DNA from 4 places in the Neobacillus sp. GCM10027624 genome. Region 2 is predicted to be linked to each of the others. Evidence: riboswitches for the same ligand, from Rfam matches in the RefSeq annotation. Region 2 holds a riboswitch; each other region holds the start of a gene.
What was found. A riboswitch is a leader RNA that binds a small molecule or an ion and turns the genes downstream of it on or off. The one in region 2 is predicted to bind cobalamin.
Positions count from the first base shown of each region.

Region 1 (6,170 bases), on a different contig from region 2:
AAAAATAGTAACCGGTGCCCAGTTGAAAGAATGGCTAGAAATGAGCGCGGGGCAATTTAATCAACTCAATCCTGCCGGCGGCGAGCAGCCGTTAATTAATCCGGATTTTCCATCGTTTAACTTTGATGTAATTGACGGTGTGCAATATCAAATTGATGTAACCAAACCTGCGAAGTATGATGTAAATGGGAATGTGGTGAATGCGGGCTCAAGTCGAATCGTTAATTTGGCCTATCAAGGGAAGCTGGTTGCGGCCGACCAGAAGTTTATTGTTGCCACCAACAATTATCGTGCTTCGAGTGCGACCTTCCCTGGAGTTAGTCAAGGTGAGATTGTGTTAAAGGCACCAGATGAAAACCGGCAGATTGTAACCAATTATATTCAGGCGCATAAACCGCTGAATCCAACTGCCGACCAAAACTGGTCTTTCGCGAAATTTAGCGGTTCAGCCGTTCCAGTGTTTGAATCCTCACCGATTGCACAAAAATACCTTGGACAATTCCCGAATATTAAATATATTGGGCCATCCGATGGAGGATTTGCAAAGTATTCGGTGGATTTGACGCAATAAGAGAGATCTTTAAAATAAAAAAGTGCAAACTTCTAGAAGTTTGCACTTTTTTATTAAGATTCCATTAGGCTTGATACAGAAACGCTTTGCTTTTGATTAGGCTGATCTAAAGGATGAATAGTAGCAGTGCCATTTTGTTGGTCAACATGCTCGATATAAATCCGAGTTCCGTTATACATAACATTTGCCATCGTAGTTGAATTGGCAATATCTTGAGCTCTTTGTGCGTCCATCAATCGAACCTCCTTTTCCTTTAACAGTATCCGCCTAATCACAAAGTATATACGCCTATTTATGTAGGTGTGTGGTGTTTCGACAAAATTCGAGTGGTGCCTGTCACCACCCGAATTTTGTCGAAAGCTATTTACTCCCTGACCCCGTCTTTGAAGTTTTTGTTCCAGTGTTTGTCACCGGAGTGTTCGAAGTCTTGGATGGTGCGTTCAAGGACGTCGAGGACCCATTTTTTTGTTTCGTTTACGGTGTCGTAGAAGGCTTTTTCTGCGATTCCGGAGGTTTTGATTCCGGCTAAGGCGTTTGAGGAACTCAGACGGCGATGTTCATCTGCTTTTTTGTCGAACTCGTCAAGGACATGCTGTACGAACTTACCGAGGTCTTTGTGTTCCTGTGTAATCCGCTGCTGGATTTCCCGCAATCTCTTGTCCATATTTATTTTCCTCCTTGATTCGAGAGTGATTTATTATATTAAGAAACCTGAAAAATCATGGATTAGAATCTCATTAAAAATTGCAATTTTTGGATGATTTGCATTATGATGGTAGAGTACTTGTTTAATTGAATAAGTGGGAACAGGTTCCTTGAAGCTTGGTTTCAAGGATGAAAAGGGAAGCTCGGTGCAAGTCCGACACGGTCCCGCCACTGTAAAAGGGAAATCAACGCAGTTTTTTGCCACTGATCGAGATGATTGGGAAGGTATGCGGCTGGTGATGATCCTTAAGTCAGGAGACCTGCCTGTTTCGACAACGCTGAAGACCTACGGGAAATAGGGAGGTGTTAGATTGGCTGCTGCTGATAACAGGGCGACGTATGTCGCTATCGATATTAGGCATTTCTAACTTTCTATTGGAACGTTAGAGATGCCTTTTTTTATTTTTAAAAAATAGCTTTCTGGGGTTGAAGACAAAAATGGCCCACTGATCTGGGGAATGTGTCTCCGAAAAGGTCGATAGGCGACAGAAATAGGTGCGAGGCGAGTCAAAATGTCGGCTATAAGTAACGCTGCGCGAACACTATGTTATTTTTCAAAAAGAGTAGGAGGAATTAAGATGAAAAGCAGTAATCTAGGGTACCCGCGCATTGGGGAAAAACGTGAATGGAAAAAGGCTTTAGAAGGATTTTGGACCGGGAAATTAGGAGAATCAGAGTTTCTTAAGCAAATAGAAGAAATTCGCCTCCACCACCTGCAAAAGCAAAAAAATCTAGGAATCGAGTGGATTCCTGTCGGGGATTTTACTTTTTATGATCATATGCTAGACCTAGCCGTAATGTTTGGCTGCGTGCCGAAAAGGTATAGTTATGAAGGTCAAGGGCCCGTTCCACTTTCAACCTATTTTGCAATGGCCCGCGGCAGTGAAAAAGCGGTCGCCTGTGAAATGACAAAATGGTTTAACACGAATTACCATTACATTGTTCCGGAGCTCGGGGAAGTTATACCTACCTTAACCGAAAATAGGCCGCTGCAAGCCTACCGGGAAGCTCGGGACAAACTTGGAATTCATGGAAAGTCAGTCCTAGTCGGACCTTACACGTTCTTAAAGCTATCAAAGGGATATGAGCCGAAACAATTGCCTGCACTTATTTTACAGATTGTCCCGTTGTACGCACAAATTTTACAAGAGCTGGCGGAAGAGGGGGTAGAATGGGTACAGCTAGATGAACCAATTTTGGTTACCTCTATCACAAAAGATGAAATGAAAACTGTTGCTTATATTTACAAACAACTGCAGGAAGCTGCGCCACAGCTGCGGATTATGCTGCAAACCTATTTTGATGCGGTTGAATGGTATCAGGACGTTATCGATTTACCGGTTGCGGGGATTGGACTGGATTTTGTCCATGGTTTGGAAAGGAATCTGCAGGCCCTCGCTACGTTTGGATTTCCAAAGGATAAAGTCCTTGCTGCTGGGGTGATTGATGGTCGAAATATTTGGCGTGCACATCTTTCTGAAAAAAGAAATTTAGTTGATGCGATCAAAAAGATTGTCCCTCAGGAACGATTATGGTTGCAGCCTTCGTCGAGCTTATTGCATGTGCCAGTTACGATTCAGCATGAAGGGAAGTTAGACCCAGTTATAAAAGAGGCTTTAGCTTTTGCGGATGAAAAGTTATTGGAAGTACACTGTCTGGTTGAAAGTGTTCGTGACGGTATTAAAGGTGAGGCGTTCGCGTTAAGCGAAGGGGCACTCAAACGTTTGAACCAATCCCCAGCAAGAAACTGTGAGGAAGTTCAGGAAGAGGTGTCGCGCGTCTGGTCTCAGCAGGTTGAGCGGGCTGCTACCTTTGAAGAACGTCGCGAAAAACAAAAGTGTTGGAAGCTGCCGCTGCTGCCGACTACGACAATTGGAAGCTTTCCGCAAACTTTGGAAGTACGTCAAGCACGGAGAAAATGGCGCAAGGGAGAATGGTCGACGGAACAATATGATTCGTATATTCAAGCGGAGATGGGGAAATGGATTGGAATCCAAGAAGAAATGGGCTTGGATGTACTCGTTCATGGCGAATTCGAGCGCACGGATATGGTTGAGTTTTTTGGAGAAAAATTAGGCGGATTTACGTTCACGGAAAACGGATGGGTTCAATCCTATGGCTCGCGTTGTGTGAAGCCGCCCGTGATTTACGGTGATGTGGAGTTTTTGCAACCGATGACGGTTAAAGAAAGTGTGTATGCCCAGTCGCTTACGGAAAAACCAGTCAAGGGCATGATTACAGGGCCTGTCACGATTCTGAATTGGTCGTTTGTTCGCGACGATCTGCAGCGCTCAGAGGTTGCTTTTCAAATTGCTCTTGCGCTGAGAAAAGAAGTGGAAGCCCTTGAGACGGCAGGGATTAACATGATTCAGGTGGATGAACCGGCACTTCGCGAGGGGCTGCCACTGAAGAAATCTGCTTGGGAACACTATTTAGAATGGGCGGTAAAAGCTTTCCGGGTAACGACCTCGACGGTAGCGGATACGACACAAATTCATACCCATATGTGTTATTGTGACTTTCATGATTTTATTGAACCTATCGATCAACTGGATGCGGATGTCATTTCGATTGAAACTTCACGGAGTCATGGAGAGCTAATCTCGACATTCCATCAACATGCCTACCATAAAGGAATTGGCTTGGGGGTATATGACATACATAGCCCAAGAATACCTTCATGTGAAGAAATTGTCGACGTCATCGCCGGCGGCCTAGCAGCCCTTGACCCAGCCCAATTCTGGATCAACCCCGACTGCGGCCTGAAAACCAGAGGAACCGAAGAAACCATCCAATCCCTGAAAAATATGGTAGAAGCCACACATTTGGTCCGTGAACGAATGACTGTGTTAGAATGGTTTAAGTGATTCGACAAAATTCGGGCGGTGCCTGTCACCACCCGAATTCTATCGAAAGAATGATGAGGGGGTGGGGTTTTCGTGACCCTGGAAAAATTACCGATACAGAATTCAAGGACGATTCAGACGCGTCTAGTTTTTCCGCCGGATACGAATCATTTGGATACGATTTTTGGCGGGAAGGTGCTTGCGTATATTGATGAGATTGCGGCAATTGCAGCGATGAAGCATGCGAATTGTGCGGTTGTGACGGCATCGATTGACTCGGTGGATTTTCTATCTTCCGCCAAGGTAGGGGATGCATTGACATTAGAGGCGTTTGTTACGTATACCGGGAGAAGTTCAATGGAGGTGTACGTAAAGGTAACAGCGCACAACCTTATCACAAATAAAAAGACCTTAACAACCGAATCTTTTTTGACGATGGTGGCAGTCAATCAAGAGGGAAAACCGATTCCAGTTCCGGGCGTATTCCCGGAAAGTGAAGAAGAAAAACAACTATTCGATACTGCCTTAGCTAGGAAAGAAAACCGAAAATTAAGGGCGGCGATACGCTAGAGGTAAGTTGTATGTTCGACAAAAAACGGGTGGTGCCTGTCACCACCCGTTTTTTGTCGAATCCAATTACCCGATCCATTCACAGTTTTCGGGGTCATTGAGGTCGATGTGTCGTGGAATGTGGTCTTCCGTGGCTTCGCCTTCGTCGCACAGGTAGTAGTGGCGGATGGGTTTTAGTTGGTCGTCGAGTTCGTAGACGAGCGGCATGCTGTTGGGGATGTTTAGGCTTGTGACTTCTTCGTCGGGAACTAGGTCGAGATATTTCACCAATGCCCGGAGTGTGTTCCCGTGAGCAGAGATGATGACGCGTTTGTTCTGCAGCAAATCAGGAACAATCTCTTCCTTCCAATAGGCTACAGCACGCTTTTCTGTATCGAGAAGGCTTTCGGCAAAGGGTAGTTCATCTGCCCCTAGCCCTGTATATTTCGGATCAGCCAGATAATGTGCGTGATCCTTCCTGGAAAGGGCCGGTGGCCGGACACTGACAGAGCGCCTCCACTCATTTACTTGTTCTTCACCGAAGCGTGCGATGACCTCGTCCTTGTTCAACCCCTGCAGCCCGCCGTAATGCCTTTCATTCAGCCCCCATGATTTTTTCACCGGAATCCACACTAAATCCATCTCATGAAGGAGAATCCAACAGGTCCGAATCGCCCGCTTAAGAACGGAGGTATAGGCAACATCAAAGGTAAAGCCATGCTTTTTCAAAATAGCACCGGCTTCCCGGGCCCCATTATACCCCTCATCGGTGAGGTCGACGTCAAGCCAGCCGGTAAAGCGATTCTCCAGATTATATAGACTTTGACCGTGCCGGATAAAAACAATTTTTTTCACTGTTTTAACCACCTGAATTAGTTTTTATTTAGTATGTGTCTAGCGGGAGTGGATTATAATTTGGAACAGTTTAACGGGATTTAAGCACAATACTTGTGCTGCCACAAAAAAATGTTCCCTTTTTTTAAAGAAGCTGCCACCCGAAGTGCCTGCTCCTAAATACAATATTAAAATGGAACCTTCTTGTAGTATCTTCTTGTAGTAAGCGGGTGCTCGCGGTATTTTTCCAGGTAGCAGCTGACGCGCTCGAGAAGGGTAGCGAAGACAATCGGTGATATGTAGGCTCTCAATTCAGCTGAAATTCCTGACAATTCATAGTCTTTCGTGTCAAAAGTGGTTACTTCCTTTGAATAGTGCTCAGCGAAACGCTCGACCCTTTCCACAAGAGGTCGTGTTTTGTCTTCCCCTTTGAAAAGAAGGATGCTTGTGTCTTCTTCGACTAGTTCTAATGTGCCATGGAAGAAATGGGAAGCATGGACGGGACGTGTTTTGATCCATTGCATTTCTTCTAAGATGCACATTCCATAATAATGCGTTTGGGCCCAATCGATGCCAGCACCGGAAAGGATGTGGTAAGGTGTGTTTTGGTGTTTAAGGGCGAAGGCTTTCGCGCGTTCTTCGGTAGCTTCCTTTACCTTTAGTAA
Region 1 covers NZ_JBHTHD010000010.1:67,829-73,998, forward strand. The annotation lists gene ACFQZ9_RS14775 (bifunctional 2',3'-cyclic-nucleotide 2'-phosphodiesterase/3'-nucleotidase) at 1-571, shown strand, start outside; gene ACFQZ9_RS14780 (small acid-soluble spore protein H) at 625-804, opposite strand; gene ACFQZ9_RS14785 (hypothetical protein) at 936-1,235, opposite strand; cobalamin riboswitch at 1,363-1,558, shown strand; gene metE (5-methyltetrahydropteroyltriglutamate--homocysteine S-methyltransferase) at 1,855-4,143, shown strand; gene ACFQZ9_RS14795 (acyl-CoA thioesterase) at 4,222-4,692, shown strand; gene gpmA (2,3-diphosphoglycerate-dependent phosphoglycerate mutase) at 4,759-5,526, opposite strand; gene ACFQZ9_RS14805 (SIS domain-containing protein) at 5,694-6,170, opposite strand, start outside.
Region 1: it holds a riboswitch for cobalamin, as region 2 does, so the genes downstream of both, metE (5-methyltetrahydropteroyltriglutamate--homocysteine S-methyltransferase) here and ACFQZ9_RS09470 (ABC transporter substrate-binding protein) in region 2, are expected to answer to the same signal.

Region 2 (6,170 bases):
GACTTGGATGTTTTTTTGCGTCGCGGAACAAGATTGTCCATGCATCACGATACTTGATTTTTTCAGGACGATTTCCCAAAAGCATGATGAATCCAGTCAGACGGCTAGGAAGCCAGTTCATCACATCATCCCATTTTGCAGACGCCCAGCCAAACTCTTTATAGCGTTCATTTAGATGCCCCACCATCGAATCACATGTATTCGTTGCCCGGTAGACCATTGCCAAAGGTGCCCCGCCAATAATGGCCCAAAATAACGGGGCCGTTACCCCGTCACTTGTATTTTCCGCAACGGTTTCGATTGCACCGCGGACAATTTCCCCTTCCCCCAAGGAATCGGTATCTCTGCCAACAATAAAAGAAAGTTTACTTCTAGCTTCGCCCAAGGTTCCAGCCTTTAATGGTTGATAAACCTCGAGTGCTGCTTCCTTCAAGCTCCTTTGCGCAATGGTCGTTGATATAAGGATTGCCTCAAGGATTATCCCAACAATCGGATGAATCTGATACCCTATGAAAACGATCATGAATACCGAAACAAATACAATGAGCAAAACAGAAATGAGCATCAAAACCCCTTTTGTCTTTTTCGATTCACCATGATTCCAGCTCTTTTCAAAGAAAGATATTAACGCTCCAATCCAGCGAACAGGATGTGGCCAATTGGGCGGGTCCCCTACAAGTAAATCAATAATGAAAGCAATAGAAATGGAGATTAAATGATAGAATATCACGATTTTTTCCTCTTATATGATTTTTGAATCGCTTCGGTCGTGCACTGATAAACCGCTTTACTAATCAGCTTCCCTAATGGAGTGATGGTTCCTGCATATTCCAGGGACCTTCCTGTTTGGGTTGCAGCAATTAGGATACTGTCGGTCGAGGTTCCCGTCGCAATCGTTCCTGTTACGGTATCGATTACGTTTAAATCATGGATAGCTTTTACCTTTGCCTCTGTTGCCGTCATAATACTTTGAATGAACGCTTCCTCTGTAAGCTCTCCGTTTACAAAAATCCAGGTATTAATTGTACCTGGGACGGCTTCAAAGGAATGCAATTCGCTTTTTGATGCATCCACGGCATTTCCAACCCCCGCCGTTACCACAACAAATAGGGAATAGTCATTTTCTTCAACCTTTTGATACACCAAATCCTCTAAAAATACAGCCGTCATCATTCCCACCGTTTCAGAAGGCTCAAAACCATTTGCATTTAAAAAGGAAGCCATTTCTAAGCGATGGTCGCTGCAATTATAAGTTTTATCAACATGCCGATTAATGAATGTATGATGCCACCCCGTTCCCGAACCAATCACACCGGAGGACATCGTACGGAGTGGGGCAGGTGCCTTTAGCATTATAAACTCCTTCGATACCGTTAACATTGATTCATCCACACTAAAACGGGATTCTTCTTTATTCCCTTCAGGCAATAAGCACATTTGCGGTACGGCAACCTTCGGATGGGGATGTTTTAGGACCTCTGTATGATACACTTCTCTTATTCTATCTTCCCTTAACACTTCATTGGGAACATGATTAATATTAATTGTACCTTTTTCAAGCAAGAGTAAGCGGTCACAATAAAGCCCGGCAAGGTTTAAATCGTGAAAAATGGAAAAAACGGTTAGTCCATTTTCCCTCGTCCACTGCTTTAATAAATCGAGTAATTCTTTTTGATAGGATAAATCCAAATGATTCGTTGGTTCATCCAAAAGAAGAATTTGCGGTTCTTGAGCCAAGGCTTGCGCTAAAAAAACTCTTTGTTTTTCGCCGCCGGATAGCTCTTGAATATTTTTATTTTGAAAAATGGAAACCCCGGTCTGGTTCATAACCCGTTGAACGATCTCCTCATCCTCGTTTGACCATGTCTGAAACCAGCCCTTTTGATGGGCATACCTTCCAAGGGAGACTGTTTCCCTTACGGTAAAGGAAAATGACTCTGAAGAATTTTGTGAAAGAACGGCAATCAATTGTGCAAGTTGTTTTGGATTATACTCCGTAATGTCTTTTCCTTTGATTAAAATTTCTCCCCGTTGAATCGGTAGGATACCACTAATCATTTTTAGTAGTGTCGTCTTTCCACTTCCATTCGGTCCTAAAATTCCAAATAGTTCACCTTTTTCCACTTCAAACGAAACATCTTTAAGGACGTGTTCACCTAAGTAGCCGCCTGAAACATGTTGAACGGTAAGCATTTTGTTAACCACTTCTTTCCTTCCTTTTTCTCTGCATGAGAATGAGTGCAAATACAGGTGCACCAATCAAAGCTGTAATCACTCCGATTGGCAGCTCAGTAGGAGAAATAATTGTTCGTGATACAAGGTCGGCTATTATCAGAAACCCGCTCCCGGTTAAAATCGCAAGTGGAAGAAGATGCTGATGATCAGGTCCCCATAATAACCTTGATAGATGGGGGATGACCAGTCCAACAAAGCCAATTGTGCCCGAAACAGCCACTGCCGCTCCAGTTAATATTGAGCCCGCTGTTAAGATAATCAACTTCCTTCGTTGAACATTTACCCCTAAATGCTGTGCTCTTTCTTCCCCGAAGGCAAAAGAATTTAATTCTTTCGCATTAAAAATCAGGATTACAACACCGATCATAAAAAACGGCAAAATAAGCTTTATGTAATCCCAGCCTCTCATCGAAACACTCCCCAACAACCAGCCGATGATTTCCCTAAGCTCATCACCCGTTAAAGCGATCATCAGCGAGATGAGGGCACCTAAAAAAGAACTAAAAATAATCCCCGTTAAAATAATTGTTTCTACTCTCATCGAACGGTCAATTTTCCGTGCAAACATCAGCACCAAAAAAATCGTTAAAAAAGAAAAAAGAATGCTTAGGACTGGTAATGTGAATGTGCCTAAAACAGGAAGCGAAAATTGAAAAAATAATGTCAAAACGGCACCAAGTGATGCCCCGGATGATACACCTAATGTATAAGGATCAGCTAATGGGTTTCGAAGCAGACCTTGAAAGGCAGCACCGCTGATCGCTAGTGCTGCTCCTACTAATCCTGATAAGATTACCCTGGGCAGTCTTATGTTCATGACAATACTCTGATACATCGGGTCCACTTGCTCAAAATAATGGATTCCGAAAAGTGTTGAACTAATGATTTTAATAATGGAAAGGATCGGAACGGATACCGTACCCGTCGAAATTCCAAATAAAACGGCAAAAATCATGAAAACTCCTGCCGTAAAGTAGGCAAAATATTTATTATTTAAAAACTTCCGGATAGATGGCCTTTGCAAGATCCTCTACTCCTTCAACAATCCTTGGACCAGGGCGGTTTACTTTATCAGAATTCACATCCAAAACCTGTTTATTTTTCACAGCATTGACATTTTCCCAGCCTTTTTGCTTTAAAACTTTAGCAGCTGGATTTTTCACATAATATCCATATGTTGTGACAATCACATCAGGATTTCGTTTAACCATGGCCTCTTCATCAATTTTCACCCAGCCATTTTGATCTTTTGCGATATTATCCGCATTAATCATCCCCAGCATTTCATCCATAAAAGTGTTTTTTCCAGCTGTATAGATTTCTGGTGCCGGTGATACTTCAATTAGCACTTTTTTCTTGTCTTTAATTTCTTTGGTTTTTGATTGAATGGATGCAAGCTTATCCTTCATGCCTTTTATCAAAACAGGAGCTTTATCGGTTTCTCCTGTAGCTTTACCAATCATGTCAATGGTGTCATACACTTGCTCAAAATGATCGGCATTTTTTACAACTAAAACCTTAATCCCTGCATCTCTTAATTGCTGCAGCGCTGTTTTTTCAATATTTGCTGCGGATTCATGGGCTAACACTAAATTCGGCTTTAAAGAGATGATTTTTTCTACATTTATCTCTTGACCACCCACTTTTTCTTTTTTCGCTACTTCTTCTGGGTAATTATCAAAATCGGAAACTCCAACCACTTCTTTTCCAAGTCCTAGAGCATAAACAATCTCTGTATTACTAGGAATGAGAGAGACAATTCTTTCGGGCTTCTTTTCAATGACAACCTTATCCCCTAATGCATCTTTAATCGTGACCGGGAAAGCGACTTGTTCTGATTGCTTTTCACCAGCTGCATTCTTGTTTTCTTTTCCTTGATCCTGTTTTTCAGCGCAACCTGCTAATACCCCTATGATTAACATCATTGCTAACAAAAGCGAATACCATTTTTTCATGTTTCTTCCTCCTGCTTTTAAGTCTGTGATGATTCTTTTATCAATAAAAATATGGTTTTGCACCAAACAAAAAAACATCCCCACTTGTAATGGAGATGTTGGTTTGATTAGATTCAATTACTCTAGAAAAGTAAAAGGAGTCTATCCTTCCACACCTCCCTATCCTCGTAGGTTTTTGGCGCACTTCGAAATTAGGCAGGTTTCCTGGCTCATGATCATCGCTTCCTATGCCTTCCCATCAATAAGACAGTGACATTTTATAGGTTGCTCTCATTTACAGTGGCGGGACCGCGTTGGTTTTGCACCAACTTCCCTTTTAAGCTTAAAATCTTTAAAAGATTTTAGCACCTAATTCTTTTTTATATTTTTTATGATAGATTCATTATATAGTATCACAAAATAGTTTGTATATAATTTTGGAAAAATCTCCATTGTTTTCATCTTACATTCCTATTATCCTAAGTAAAGAGGTGAAATAGCTTGAAAAAAAGAATTGTAGTATCTTTTAGTGGTGGAAAAGATTCGACACTTGCCCTGTATCGCTTGATTCGTTCAGGCGAATGGGAGATTGACTCGTTATTAACCACTATTTCTGAGGAAGATTATCGGACAAATGCACATGGCGTCCGGGAGAAATTATTAGAGCAGCAAGCACTTTCTCTTGGGCTGCCGCTTAGAAAAGTGTATCTTCCCGAGAATCGGACGAATGAAATCTATCAACAAAGGATGGGGGACGCCTTCCAACAAATCGTAAAGGACGGAATCACCGATATCATGTTTGGGGATATTCACCTTCAGGATATTAAAGATTACCGTGAAAAAATGGTAAGGAACCACTCCCTCAATGCAATTTTTCCGGTTTGGGGGGAAGATTCTAAACGGTTAATTGCTGAATTTTTAAATTCTGGGTTTAAAACTGTTGTAACCTGTGTTAATGGGAATCGCTTGGATTCATCTTTTACAGGCAGAGTAATCGACGAGAAATTTTTACAGGATCTCCCACACGGAGTGGATCATTGCGGCGAAAATGGAGAATTTCATACCTTTGTTTTTGACGGACCATTATTTTCGAAACCGGTTAACTTTAAACTTTCCAATGAGATTACGGAAAAAACCGACCCTCATACGAATCAAAATTGTTTTTATTTTATCGATTTAGTTCCTTATTAAATGCAAAGGCAAGCGGAACCCGCTTGCCCATTAATTTTATTCAAGAAGACCATATTTCCGCTTAAATCTGCGCAAAATTTTTACCCACCCAGTACCAAAAACAAGAAGAAAGAAAACATTCGACACAGCGTGCATGAAATCAAACAGTGCACTTCCAGCGAAATAAGTAAGAAATGCCTTCAATGTCATTGTAGTCCCCGATTGAGAAAAGGAGAGAAATCCCCAGAGGTTCATAATCCAGCCAAATAAAAACCCCCAGACCACACCAAACAAAACTCTTCCCCACTTCCAATTCATGAGCTTCGTTTTTCGGAAAAGTCCGGCCGTCAATCCGACAAGGCCCCATGCAGCCATCTGCCAGGGTGTCCAGGGTCCTTGACCGAGAATCATGTTAGAGGCGAGGGCCGCAACCGCCCCGATAATAAAGCCGCTTTCAGCGCCGAAAACAAAGCCTGACATCATAATCACAAATGTCGTTGGCTGTACACTTGGGATCGAAGCAAATGGAATTCTGCCTACGGCCGCAATGGAGGCTAAAACCGATAGCAATACTAATTCCCTCGGTTCCACTTTTCGTCTTTCAAATCGAAATAATAATAACCCAAAGGAAAGAAGTAAGATGGCAAAGCTCATTGCCAAATAATGATCGTCCCACTTTACTGCTAAAAATAATAGTCCAAAAAAGAAACACAGGAATGAACCGAATGCTAAGACCTTTGTAGTACGCATTGCAGTGCCTCCTGGATGGTGAGCACATGCTGATTAGGGAGGTTGCGAAACAGCCTTTGCACCATTGTTGTATAAAAGAAA
Region 2 covers NZ_JBHTHD010000003.1:887,372-893,541, reverse strand. The annotation lists gene cbiB (adenosylcobinamide-phosphate synthase CbiB) at 1-730, opposite strand, end outside; gene ACFQZ9_RS09480 (adenosylcobinamide amidohydrolase) at 727-2,193, opposite strand; gene ACFQZ9_RS09475 (FecCD family ABC transporter permease) at 2,198-3,259, opposite strand; gene ACFQZ9_RS09470 (ABC transporter substrate-binding protein) at 3,225-4,190, opposite strand; cobalamin riboswitch at 4,368-4,557, opposite strand; gene ACFQZ9_RS09465 (Dph6-related ATP pyrophosphatase) at 4,671-5,360, shown strand; gene ACFQZ9_RS09460 (ECF transporter S component) at 5,397-6,089, opposite strand; gene ACFQZ9_RS09455 (ABC transporter ATP-binding protein) at 6,068-6,170, opposite strand, start outside.

Region 3 (6,170 bases), on a different contig from region 2:
GAGAAATCAAAAAGTTTGCATCTTTTAATTTCTGCACAATTTCATCTGGCTGGGAGGTTAGAATCTGCAGTTTAATAGAATGATCCGGCGTGTATTCCATCACACCTTCTTCCCCCGTGATTTCGGCTAGAGTAAGCATCTGTTTTTGCGTAAATTTTTTATTTGTGACACCAGGACTTACTGCCAATTCAAAAATAGACTGGATGGGCTGATTAACAATAGGAGAAATGTTTTCACCCACGCCAGTAATCAATTGTAGTGCTTCTTCTGCCAATGCTCTCGAGGTTTCTATGTCAGACAGTAATACGGGATCCTTCTTTTTTAGTTTTACATTATCAGTTTGTTCCAGCGCCCATGGTTCAGCTTCTTTTTGTAAACGCTGATGCGGTTTTAAGGGCTGAATAGCCTGATTTAATGTATATTTCCGTTGATAACCGCGCGGGGTAACCATTAAGTCATCATAGAAAAAAGTAGAAGAGTTTCCAATGATCACAGTGGTTAACATCCCAATTTCATGGTCAAGCATGTCTTGTAAATTGGTCATTACAATATTTTGACTGTCTCGGTACGCACTTTTCACTAATCCTACCGGGGTTTCCGGCAAGCGATATTTTAATAGAATCCTTTGCGCTTCAACGATTTGTCTTGTTCTTCTCCCGCTTTTTGGATTGTAAAGAGCGATTACAAAATCCGCTTGTGCAGCTGCTTCAATTCTTTTCTCAATTAATTTCCACGGTGTTAAATGGTCACTTAAACTAATGGTGCAAGCATCATGCATGATTGGAGCTCCTAGTAAAGCCGCACAGGAGTTAATGGCGGAAATTCCTGGTATGACTTCGACTTCCACCCCTGAATCCTTTTTCCACCCTTTTTCAATCAATACTTCATAAACGAGTCCTGCCATTCCATAAACACCGGCATCACCACTCGAAATCACGGCTACTTTCTTTCCCTGTTCTGCTTGTTTGAGCGCTTCTTGAGCCCTGCTTACTTCTTCTGTCATTCCCGTACTAATAAGTTGTTGCCCTGTTAATAACCCCTTGATTAAATCCACATATGTTTTATATCCAATGATGATATCGCTTTCTTGTATTGCTTCTCGTGCTCGTTCGGTTATATGTTTGTAATCTCCCGGGCCAAAACCGATAACCAACAATTTCCCTTTCATCCTGATCTTCCTCCTTTCCATAATTCAAGACCTAGAAATCGTTCAATCTAATTCATGACACTGTCTTTTTTACAGGCTTTACGATTCCTTCAATGCATTCTGAATTCTCCGGTTGTTTAAATCCTTCCCCATCAAATTGATAAATGATATGATCTTGCATTAAGGCTCCACCTAATAGATGTTGCTTAACAATTCTACTGCCTACTTCCGGTGTAACATCCTTGTACCAGGTTCCATCCGGATAAACAACGGCAACTGGAGCATCCTTGCATCTACCATTGCATCTTGTTCTTGTTGTATGTATGAATGCGTCCAAATCCAGATTGCTAATCTCGTTGCGAATGGCCACTGTTGCTTCCTCCCCCCCTTTTCTCATGCAGCTGCTGCCGTTACAAATAAGTACATGGTGTTTCGTTCCATTTAAATTCCAGGTCGTCATAAAACACTCTCCCTTTGATTTTTAAGACAAAAAAGCACCCCTATGAATATAGGGGTGCAGATTAAATACACACAATAAAGTATAATGTTGGTATTTTTCAGCACTACTACCTATATTCCCGTAGGTTTCATGAAGCAAATAGGACAAGGCAGGTCTCCTGACTCAGGTTCATCATTTCATTACGTCTTCCCGAAAAAACTTCAGTGACATTTGCAATGAAACTCCTCATAACAGTGGCGGGTACCGTGACGGATTCTAACCGTACTTCCCTTTTAAGCGCTGTTTTAGCGCACCTTTTCCTATTACTATTCAATTTTTATAAAAAACTTTTTCCCTTTATTTCACAAAAGAGGTTGTAATAAAAAAGATATTAATTTTTATTTTGATTGTTTAAGGACATTTTTTATAATAGACTATCAATCACCCTATATCAAGTTTTCCAAGGATTTTTTTAGCAAAATTTTCTCAAAATAGATATATTATCCTAAAAAAACATCAATAAATTTCCGATGATTATAATTGGATGGATAAATTTTCACAAAAAAAACAAAAAAGTTTTATGGAATAGAAGAATTATTTTGGAGGTTTTTTTTCATGAGTTTCTATGAAAATAAGTCTTTCGATTTGCAGCATAGCGGAAAGTACGTGAAGAAAAGTTTCGTGTGGAGTCGAATTTTTTGAAAATCTTTCATAATAGTAGTGTACATGTCTGGCTATATCGATTCTTGCTTCATAATCAAAATGGTAAAAATCAACAATCGGAGCATGTAAACCTTCTCCTAACGGGATTAGCGTCCCCACAACAACTTCCCCATTTTCAGGAGGGATTGCAAGCGGGTCACACACAAGTACATCAATTGTTTTTTCTGTTAAAATATCAACTACAACAAAGAAACGATCATTATATTTATAGCCAACATAATAGAATTTAGGGATTGCCTTCCAATATTCCCTTAACCATGATTCAATCACAGGTCCCCTATCCAACCCTCGATCCTTTTCAGCTAAATATTCAGCAATGCAGCTTTCACTATAATTGTAGTTGGCATCATACACAATTCGCCACCAAAATAAATTATGCAGCAAAATATCTTTTTTCTCTTCCCTCGTTTTAAGTTCTTCTACATATTCCTCTAAAAAGGGAGCAACCTCATGAAAATAGGCATCTAGCGTAAAGTCCATAAAATCGCTAAAGGTATCCAACATCTTTTCCCTTAACTCCTCAGAAACAGGATAATCCGGCCGAAAACTTTTTGTATTTGTTCCTGACTGTGCAAACTCAATAATCTTCTCCACAGTTTTCATCTCCATCATGTAAACCAATCCTTTCAATAAAATAGATCTTTTAAATCCACGCTAAAACCATCTAAAAATTTCGATGTAACTGTTCCGCGCTCCGTTTTCAAATCGTGCTGGTCATACATACCTTCACTATTAAGAGAATAAACCGTTACAGAATTCAGCATTGGATTAACAATCCAATACTCTTTGACACCGTAATTCATGTAAATATTTAATTTGGTAATTAAATCATGGGATTGATTAGAGGGGCTTAATATTTCGACAAGGAGGTTGGGAACTCCAATATAGCGTGCTTCTGTAAAACCACTTTTATCACATATAACACTGAGATCTGGGATAACAATGTTCGTTCCTTCCACCCCTTCCTTATTTAATTCGATATCAAATGGGGCATGAAATACCTCACAAGGCTTCCCTTCCAAGAAATGATCCAATTTGATAAGAAGTTTTCTTGATAATCGTTGATGTTTTGTCGTAGGGGAAGGTGACATATAGACAAATCTGTCAATATATTCTAAAATTCCCTCTGAATTTTCTCGAATTTTAAAATAATCCTCTACAGGTATAGAATCATTCCGATATAGGGTCATGATTTACCACTCCTTTTACTTTTCTAGCAAAGATGGTTTGCCGTCCCTCTTGTTCATTTTCCTCAAATAAAAGCACTTTCCAGCCTCGAAATTCTTCTAGCAGCTCTTGAGGCTCTAGTTTATATTGTTTTGATATCCCCTGATTCTCGTTTTGCGATTTAAGATAATAGGTTTCAAAAAACAAATAACCTTCTTCTTTTATAAACTTCTTCAACATGGGAAATAACGATCTATCTAGATAATAGGTAATGACCGCTAAATCAATGGAATTGTCTTCCCATCTAAGATTGTTCAATTCCGTCAAATCACATACTTGTGGTATGATATTGCGTTTATCCTTTGCAGCCTGTTCTTGAAGATAGTTAATCGCAACCTCAGATATGTCAATGGCTTGAACCTGATAGTTCAAACTTGCGAGATATAAGCTGTTTCCTCCTAGACCGCAGGCAAGATCAAGGGCCGTTCCGCCATGAAGATAGGGATATAGATTTTTTAATCTTGGATTTGGCGCGTGCACATCTAATTTTTTTAGGCGATCTTGATGTTTAATATTCCATTTTGTTCTAGTGTCCATGGAAAAATGGCTCCTTATAACTGATTTAAGAATAAATGATAGAAATAGGAATAAACAGTAGGGTGAAAATCCAGGAGATTTGAGGAAAGTAAATGGAAGTTGAACGTCGAGTAGAATTTAATAAGATTACTGTTTAATTATAACATCCCATTTTGTAGAATGTTCAAGTCGTTTAATCCTTCACAAAATTGTAATATATTTTACTGCTCCTTCCGATTATATGGATAAATATGTTCTTAATTTCTCGTATCGGGTAAAAAAATAGCCGGCCGAAATGAAAAGAGATTGTTACACTTGTTCTCTTTTCCTATTGCATTGACCGACTATTGGCTAGCTAACTAAAAAGATTCACGAAATAAGGCTTATCAGGATCACTATTTTGCTCCTAGTTTTTTAACTAACACCATCATGTACCACAAAAAGTTCGGTAAGGGAGATTTGATGGTGCTGGCAATGTACAGAACTCTTCTTGTTCAGTGCTGTATACATAAGGACTTGAAAGAACATTAAGCAGTTTTTCCATCACACTTAGGTCTCCCTCATTTACCGCAGCCTCGAGCGCCTCTTCTACCCGGTGATTCCGCGGAATAACTGCAGGATTGCTGTTTCGCATTAACTCTAGGGAAGATTCTCTGGATTCCTCCTGCCTCCCTAGTCTTGCCTGCCATTTTTCATGCCATTGCGTAAATTCTGGAGTCCCATTGAGAGGCATATCTTTCATTTTATCGATCGTTAGTCCGCGGAAGGTATTCGTATAGTCCGCATGGTATTGCTGCATTATACTGAGGAGTTCTTCCACAAGGGTTGCATCCTGCTCTTCCTCGCTAAAAATCCCCAACTTTTCTCTCATTCCTGCAAGCCAATTCTTCTGATATAAATCCATATAACCGGAAATGGCATCTTGAGCAATTTTTACAGCTTCTTCTTGATTCTCATGCAACAGTGGCAAAAGCGTTTCTGCAAATCGCGCAAGATTCCAACCAGCCATATATGGCTGATTGCCATAAGCATAGCGTCCTTGAACATCGATCGAACTGAAGACGGTTTCTGGATCATATGTATCCATGAAGGCACAAGGACCATAATCAATCGTTTCCCCGCTAATTGTCATGTTGTCAGTGTTCATTATACCGTGAATAAAGCCAACTAACTGCCATTTCGCAACAAGCGACGCTTGACGTTTAATTACTTCCTGAAGCAGAGAGAGGTATCGATTTTCATTCGCCTCGATGTCTGGGTAATGGCGTTTTATTGCATAGTCAGCGAGGGTGCGGAGTTCCTCAACCGTTCCCCATTTTGCCACATATTGAAAAGTGCCGACTCGGATATGGCTGGCAGCCACACGAGTCAAGATAGCTCCAGGCAAATAAGTTTCGCGGGCAATGGTCTCGCCCGTTTCCACCACTGCCAAACTTCTGGTGGTCGGAATCCCAAGTGCATTCATGGATTCACTGATGATATATTCACGAAGCATTGGACCAAGCGCTGCCCGGCCATCTCCCCCTCGGGAATACCGAGTCCTGCCTGAACCCTTGAGTTGAATATCATAGCGTTCCCCTTGAGGGGTAATCTGTTCACCAATCAGCAGCGCACGGCCATCACCTAACATAGTAAAATGCCCAAATTGATGTCCGGCATAGGCTTGAGCAAGGGGGGAACCGCCTTCGGGAATTCTATTGCCGGCAAGTACTGCGATGCCATCCCCTGATTGAAGTTTATCGGCATCCAGCCCTAGTGATGCCGATAATGGACCGTTAAGAATAATTAAATTAGGTGAGCGTACTGGGTTTAGATTTTGACTGGTAAAAAATGATTCTGGCAACCGCGCATAACTATTGTCAAAATTCCAGCCTGTTTCATTTTGATTTGTCATGGTAACTCCTTTTAATAGATTGTTTTTTCATTCGCTGATTAGGTGGATTTCACACCTCTTTTAAGTGTATTTAAATCATCTTTATTTATAATACACTTTTATTGTCCGCTTCCTCAAAAACCAATATACCTACACGTCCCTGTTAGAATTCTTTTTAAATAACAAAAACGAATATAAGTAGATCCCCGCAATCCCAAAAACTAACGCCGCAAAGAATAGCTGCA
Region 3 covers NZ_JBHTHD010000023.1:155,851-162,020, forward strand. The annotation lists gene cobJ (precorrin-3B C(17)-methyltransferase) at 1-1,168, opposite strand, end outside; gene ACFQZ9_RS27715 ((2Fe-2S) ferredoxin domain-containing protein) at 1,221-1,607, opposite strand; cobalamin riboswitch at 1,738-1,919, opposite strand; gene ACFQZ9_RS27720 (hypothetical protein) at 2,181-2,903, opposite strand; gene ACFQZ9_RS27725 (Uma2 family endonuclease) at 2,936-3,499, opposite strand; gene ACFQZ9_RS27730 (class I SAM-dependent methyltransferase) at 3,480-4,073, opposite strand; gene ACFQZ9_RS27735 (protein adenylyltransferase SelO) at 4,480-5,946, opposite strand; gene ACFQZ9_RS27740 (SdpI family protein) at 6,076-6,170, opposite strand, start outside.
Region 3: it holds a riboswitch for cobalamin, as region 2 does, so the genes downstream of both, ACFQZ9_RS27715 ((2Fe-2S) ferredoxin domain-containing protein) here and ACFQZ9_RS09470 (ABC transporter substrate-binding protein) in region 2, are expected to answer to the same signal.

Region 4 (6,170 bases), on a different contig from region 2:
TAATATTTTTTTAGAAGATTGCGGGTTTCCTGGAGTAATACCGCTTTTTCATCCGGGTGAACCCCCTCAATTAACCGGGCAGCCATGACAGGTATGGTCCATTTTTCGAGGTCTTCTAAAGTTAATAATGTTTGTTCCCGATATTCTTCAAGATAATAAGTGCAAAATCTGTTTCGGACTCGCTCGAGTGAGGCCCTCACAAAAGCTGGCATGTTTTTAGGCAAATAAGCATGTTTTAAAATGATATAAGTTCGCGCAATATCTCCAATAGGGTTGCCGCAAGCTGCAGTCATCCAATCAATCACTTTAACTTGATTCTTGGAGACTAGTATATTGTCGGGGTGAAAGTCGCCATGGCAGACCTGATGACCTTCAGGCAGTTGTTTCAAAAAATCACAAATCGCTTGCTTTTCTTCTGGGGTTAATAAATTGGTGTGTTGAATATTTCTTGTGAGGTAAGTCGTTTGTTTCGGAAGGGCTGCGCCATCTTTTTTATGAATTTGCTGGTGTAATTGTGAAAAAAGTTTTGCCCTGCCTCGGATGGCAAAGGGATTCCTTGTAAGCTGTTTTGTCAGACTGTTTCCATTTATTTTTTCATAGATAATTGCTTTCTTACCATCTATTTCTGTTTTCCCATTTACGAGAGGGGAAGGCAGCTGTAAATCTTGAATCAATATATTAGATTGATATTCTTCATCTACTAGACTTTCCGGAATTTGCAGATCAAAAAGTTTGATGACCTCATTTTCTCCCCATTCATACACTTCCGCTGTGTTTCCACGCCCAATCAATTTCCCTAATGCCATGGATTATCACCTTATTTTTTTAGATAAATATTACCAATATATAGAAGCGAAAACAATTAAACTTGAAAAAATAATTCTATTACTATATATTGATTTTAATGAGAATTAAAACAACTACATATTGTGTTAGCCTTAAGTTAGGATGCCAAACGGCTTAAAAGGGAATCTGGTGAGAATCCAGAGCTGCCCCCGCAACTGTAAATGCAGACGAAATGAGCGATGACCACTGTATAAGTTTCTTGTGAAAACAGGTGCTTATACGGGAAGGGCTCAGAGTAGGGAGAAGCATGAGTCAGGAGACCTGTCCTAATTTGAGATGTTTCACTTCCTCGGGGATTGGGAGCTGGAACGGTGGCAAATTAGGTCAAGGAAGGCATGCTTTCTTGAATCCTCTTTTCTGTTGTCGTTTCATCCGCTCGAATCCGCCCCGAGCGGATTTTTTTATTGGCCAGTTTCAGCGCCTAGCCCCTCGAGGTTGCTTCGGCCCTGACGATGAAGTCAAAGAACGACTTCACCGTCAGGTCCTCCAGCACTTGTCGGGGCTGACCAAGGCGCTTACACTTTTCTATTTTTAGGAGGAATTTTTCAATGATCACGAAAGAATACGTTTTCGAGGTAATCCAGCAGGCAGCAGAGCAATATAGTCTTGATACTGCAGAACTCGTTCAAAAAATACAAGATGCACCGGAAAAAGAACAAACTCAGCAAGCTCTTATGTACGCTCTCAATCGGATTGCGATGGATCAGCCCAATTGGACATTTGTTGCTGCACGATTGTATTTGCAGGAATTATATAGGGAGGCAGCACGTAATCGTGGTTATTCACAGGAGGAACAATATGGTGACTTTTATCAGTTAATTAGGACTTTAACGGAAAAAGGGATCTATTCTAGTGAACTATTGGATTCTTATGGGCAGGGTGAGATCGAGCAGCTGGGCAGAGAAATCATACCTGAACGCGATCACTTGTTTAACTACATAGGATTATTTTTATTGGCCGATCGATATTTAGCCAAGGATTATGAGCGAAATTTGTATGAGCTTCCGCAGGAAAGGTTCATGGTCATTGCGATGACATTGATGCAAAAAGAGCAGCCCCACCGACGATTAGCTTTGGTCAAAGAAGCCTACTGGGCAATGAGCAATCTTTATATGACCGTGGCAACACCAACCTTGTCCAACGCGGGAAAAAGCTTTGGTCAGCTGTCTTCCTGTTTTATTGATACCGTTGACGATTCGCTTGATGGGATTTATTTAAACAATTGGGACAGTGCCAGATTAAGTAAGGATGGCGGCGGAATTGGAATTTACTTTGGCAAGGTGCGCGCCCTTGGCTCCGATATTAAAGGGTTTAAAGGCAATTCGTCAGGGGTTGTGCCGTGGATCCGGCTGATCAATGATACAGCGGTCAGCGTTGACCAGTTAGGCCAAAGGCAGGGGGCCATCGCGGTTTATCTCGATATTTTTCATAAGGATATTATGAATGGATTTCTTGATTTAAAGACAAATAATGGCGACGAGCGGCGCAAAGCTCATGATATTTTTACAGGAGTCGCGATCCCAGATTTATTTATGAAAAAGCTTGAAGAAGTCGACGAGAATGGTAGAAGTATTGGACAGTGGTGCACGTTCTGTCCGCATCAAGTGAAGCAGATAATGGGCTGGAAGGACGAGTTTGGCCAGCCTCTTGGCTTGGAGGATTTTTACGATGAGGAGGACAAGCTTTATTTCACCGAAAAATATGAGGAAGCTGTCCGGAATCCGCTTCTTCCGCGCAAAACTTATCGGGCAATGGAAATTATGGCCCGGATTATGGTCTCGCAGCTGGAAACCGGGACTCCTTATATGTTCTATCGAGATGAGGTGAACAGGCAAAATCCAAATAAGCACCTTCTTGGGGCGGGGCGAACTTCTATTTATTGCAGTAATTTGTGCACGGAAATTGCGCAAAACATGTCTGCCTCTAGGGTCGTTAATGAGCATGTTGATGAGGATGGAAATATTGTCATTGTCCGTAGACCTGGTGATTTCGTGGTTTGTAATCTATCGTCTATTAATCTGGCAAAGGCGGTGCCAGCGGATGTATTGGAACGGCTGATACCGATTCAGGTCCGGATGCTGGATAATGTGATTGATTTAAATACGATTGCGGTCGGGCAGGCTCAGCTAACGAACCAAAAGTTTCGTGGAATTGGGCTGGGGACCTTTGGATGGCACCACCTGCTAGCCTTGAAAAAACTTCATTGGGAATCGGAGGATGCGGTCGGGTTAGCTGATGAGCTATACGAGGAAATTGCTTATTACACGATTCGTTCTTCGGTTGAGCTTGCTAAAGAAAAAGGGGCCTACAGCAAGTTTGAGGGTTCGGAGTGGCAGACTGGTGCGTACTTTGAACGAAAAAAATATGTGAAGGATCGCTGGCTTTCATTGAAGCAGGAGGTTTCGAGGTTCGGGGTTCGCAATGGCTGGTTAATGGCGGTTGCTCCTAATTCTTCGACGGCTAAAATTGGCGGATCCACGGATGGAATTGATCCAATTTATTCTGTAGAGTACGCGGAGGAAAAGAAAAACTTTAAGTTCAAGGTAACGGCTCCAGATTTGGATCATGTGACGTATGAGTATTTCCGCCGGGCCCGGCATGACTTGGATCAGGTCTGGAGTATTAAGCAAAACGCTGCCCGCCAGCGCCATATCGACCAAGCGATCAGTTTTAATCTGTATGTTCGTCATGATATTAAGGCACGGGAGTTACTAAATCTTCATCTGGAGGCATGGAAGCAGGGGCTGAAAACTACTTATTATGTCCGGAGTACGTCTCAAGCTGAGATTGAGGAGTGCGAAGCGTGTCATAGCTAGGGGAAATAGACTTTTTTATACGGGTTAAGGACAAAATTGCTGGGAAGGCGAAGGAAAATGTCCTTCAAAAGCTAAATGAAGTACAAAATCAGCGGAGAGCCGAATGGAAACGTCCTTCAAAAGCCGAATGAAGGACAAAATCAGGCAAGAGACCGAGAAAATGTCCTTCAAAAGCCGAATGAAGGACAAAATTATACAAGAGACCGAGAAAATGTCCTTCAAAAGCCGAATGAAGGACAAAATTATACAAGAGACCGAGAAAATGTCCTTCAAAGGCCGAATGAAGGACAAAATCAGGCAAGAGACCGAGAAAATGTCCTTCAAAAGCCGAATGAAGGACAAAATTATACAAGAGACCGAGAAAATGTCCTTCAAAAGCCGAATGAAGGACAAAATTATACAAGAGACCGAGAAAATGACCTTCAAAACCGAATGAAGGACAAAATCATACAAGAGACCGAGAAAATGTCCTTCAAAAACCGAATGAAGGACAAAATCATACAAGAGGACAAAGAAAATGTCCATCAAAAGCCGAATGAAGGACAAAATCATACAAAAGGACTGAGAAAATGTCCTTCAAGCAACTCGTAAATTACAAAACTACCTAAATGACCCGAAATTATTTTTCAAGGAGGCCTTCAAAATGAATACACAACTGCCACTAAAAAAAATAAAACTACTAAACCCGGAGCATCCAAATAAATCAACAGGAATCATCAATGGAAAATCCTCCGGTCTGCTGAACTGGAATGACATTGCCTACACGCAAATGTACGACCTCTATCAAACCTTACTATCAAACTTCTGGAAAGCCCAGGAGATTAATATGCAGGATGACCTGAAGCAATGGGAGTTCCTTTCACCAGTGGAGCAGGATGTTTTTCTAAGAATTAATACTCAATTAGCTTCCTTAGACAGCCTGCAAACACCGACGATGAGCCAGGTCATGGACTATGTGTCGGACTCAAGCTTTAAGGCGATTTTTGCCGTAATTTCACAGCAGGAGGCAGTTCACACCGAATCATATTCCTATATTTTGAGCTCGCTAGTGCCGTTAAGTGAACAAAACAAACGGTTTGATCAAGCCAAAAATGATCCGATTGTCCGGAAACGGAACCAATTCATTTTAGAATCATATGAGAACTTCCGGCAAAACCCAACACCACTAAATCTCTTTAAACTCTCAGTGAATTCTATCAATCTGGAAGGAATCTATTTTTATGCCGGGTTTGCCTTTTTCTATCATCTTGCTCGCCAACAAAAAATGCTCAAAACGAGCACGATGATCAGCTATATTCAGCGGGATGAAATGCAGCATGCTTATTTTGTCGCGCAGTTTATCCGTATTCTTTTAAGTGAGAATCCGGAGCTGAATACAGAGGAAAATGTGGAGTATATCTACCAAACGATAGATCGGGCAGTAAAGCTTGAAAATGAATGGGCTGCGTTTATCTTAAAAGATATTGAGGGAATTGATTTGGAGGAATTCAGCGGCTATGTTGAGTACCTGGCAAATAAACGCCTGCGGCAGCTGGGTTTACAGAACCTCTATCCAGACCGTGACAACCCAATGCCGTGGATCCATGTATTTAGCGATGAAATGATTAATGATACGAAGTCAGATTTCTTTGAGCAAAAATCAAGAACTTATTCCAAGGTAACGCAATCGAATGGGTTTGATGAACTGTAGGAGGAGACGGGAATGAAGTTAGCCATCGTTTATACCTCGATTACAGGGAATACGAAAGAACTCGCTTCGATTTTAGGAGGATTAATCAAGGGCTATGACATAGATGCTCAGTTGTTTACCATTTTAGAGTTTCCTTTATGGCAATTAAGTCATTTTGACGTCGTTGTAGTCGGAACGTATACATGGGGAAACGGAGAAATTCCCGAAGAGATGCTGCCTTTGTTTAGGGCATTTGAAAACCTGGATACCCACTCAATCATAACGGGTGTATTCGGTACAGGGGATCAATTTTACCCTCACTATTGCGGGGCTGTCGATAAGTTCCGGGACATGCTTTATGTTCAAAGCGAATTGGCGGTTACCCTGAAAGTAGAGTTAACACCACAGCTGCAGGACCTAAAACGGTGCCGAAAGTTTGCAGAACTACTCCTACAGCGGTTACAACAAACTGTCCACGTGTAATGGACAGGAGTCTGTTGTGGTGGAAAAATTTAATTTTAAAAATTATTCTGAAAAAACATTGACAGGGCTATCCATAAGTTATATTCTGAAAACATTAAAAATTACATCAGAGAGATAAAATCAGAAAAGGGAGATTACTAGTATGAAAAAGAAAATGGCAAAACTTTTTATGGCATCGAGCTTAGTGGCTGGAATTCTAGCTGGATGCTCAGGAGCAAATAGCAGTTCAGGCTCCGACAATAGCAAATCTATTAAAGTTGGGGTAAACTTGGAGCTCTCTGGCGGGGTTGCATCTTACGGTGAATCGCTGCTTGACGGGATTAATATTGCGGTCGATGAAATCAATAAAAAAGGTG
Region 4 covers NZ_JBHTHD010000006.1:93,983-100,152, forward strand. The annotation lists gene ACFQZ9_RS10960 (phosphotransferase family protein) at 1-806, opposite strand, end outside; cobalamin riboswitch at 930-1,129, shown strand; gene ACFQZ9_RS10965 (ribonucleoside-diphosphate reductase subunit alpha) at 1,395-3,662, shown strand; gene ACFQZ9_RS10970 (hypothetical protein) at 3,738-4,253, shown strand; gene ACFQZ9_RS10975 (ribonucleotide-diphosphate reductase subunit beta) at 4,306-5,352, shown strand; gene ACFQZ9_RS10980 (flavodoxin domain-containing protein) at 5,365-5,814, shown strand; gene ACFQZ9_RS10985 (ABC transporter substrate-binding protein) at 5,957-6,170, shown strand, end outside.
Region 4: it holds a riboswitch for cobalamin, as region 2 does, so the genes downstream of both, ACFQZ9_RS10965 (ribonucleoside-diphosphate reductase subunit alpha) here and ACFQZ9_RS09470 (ABC transporter substrate-binding protein) in region 2, are expected to answer to the same signal.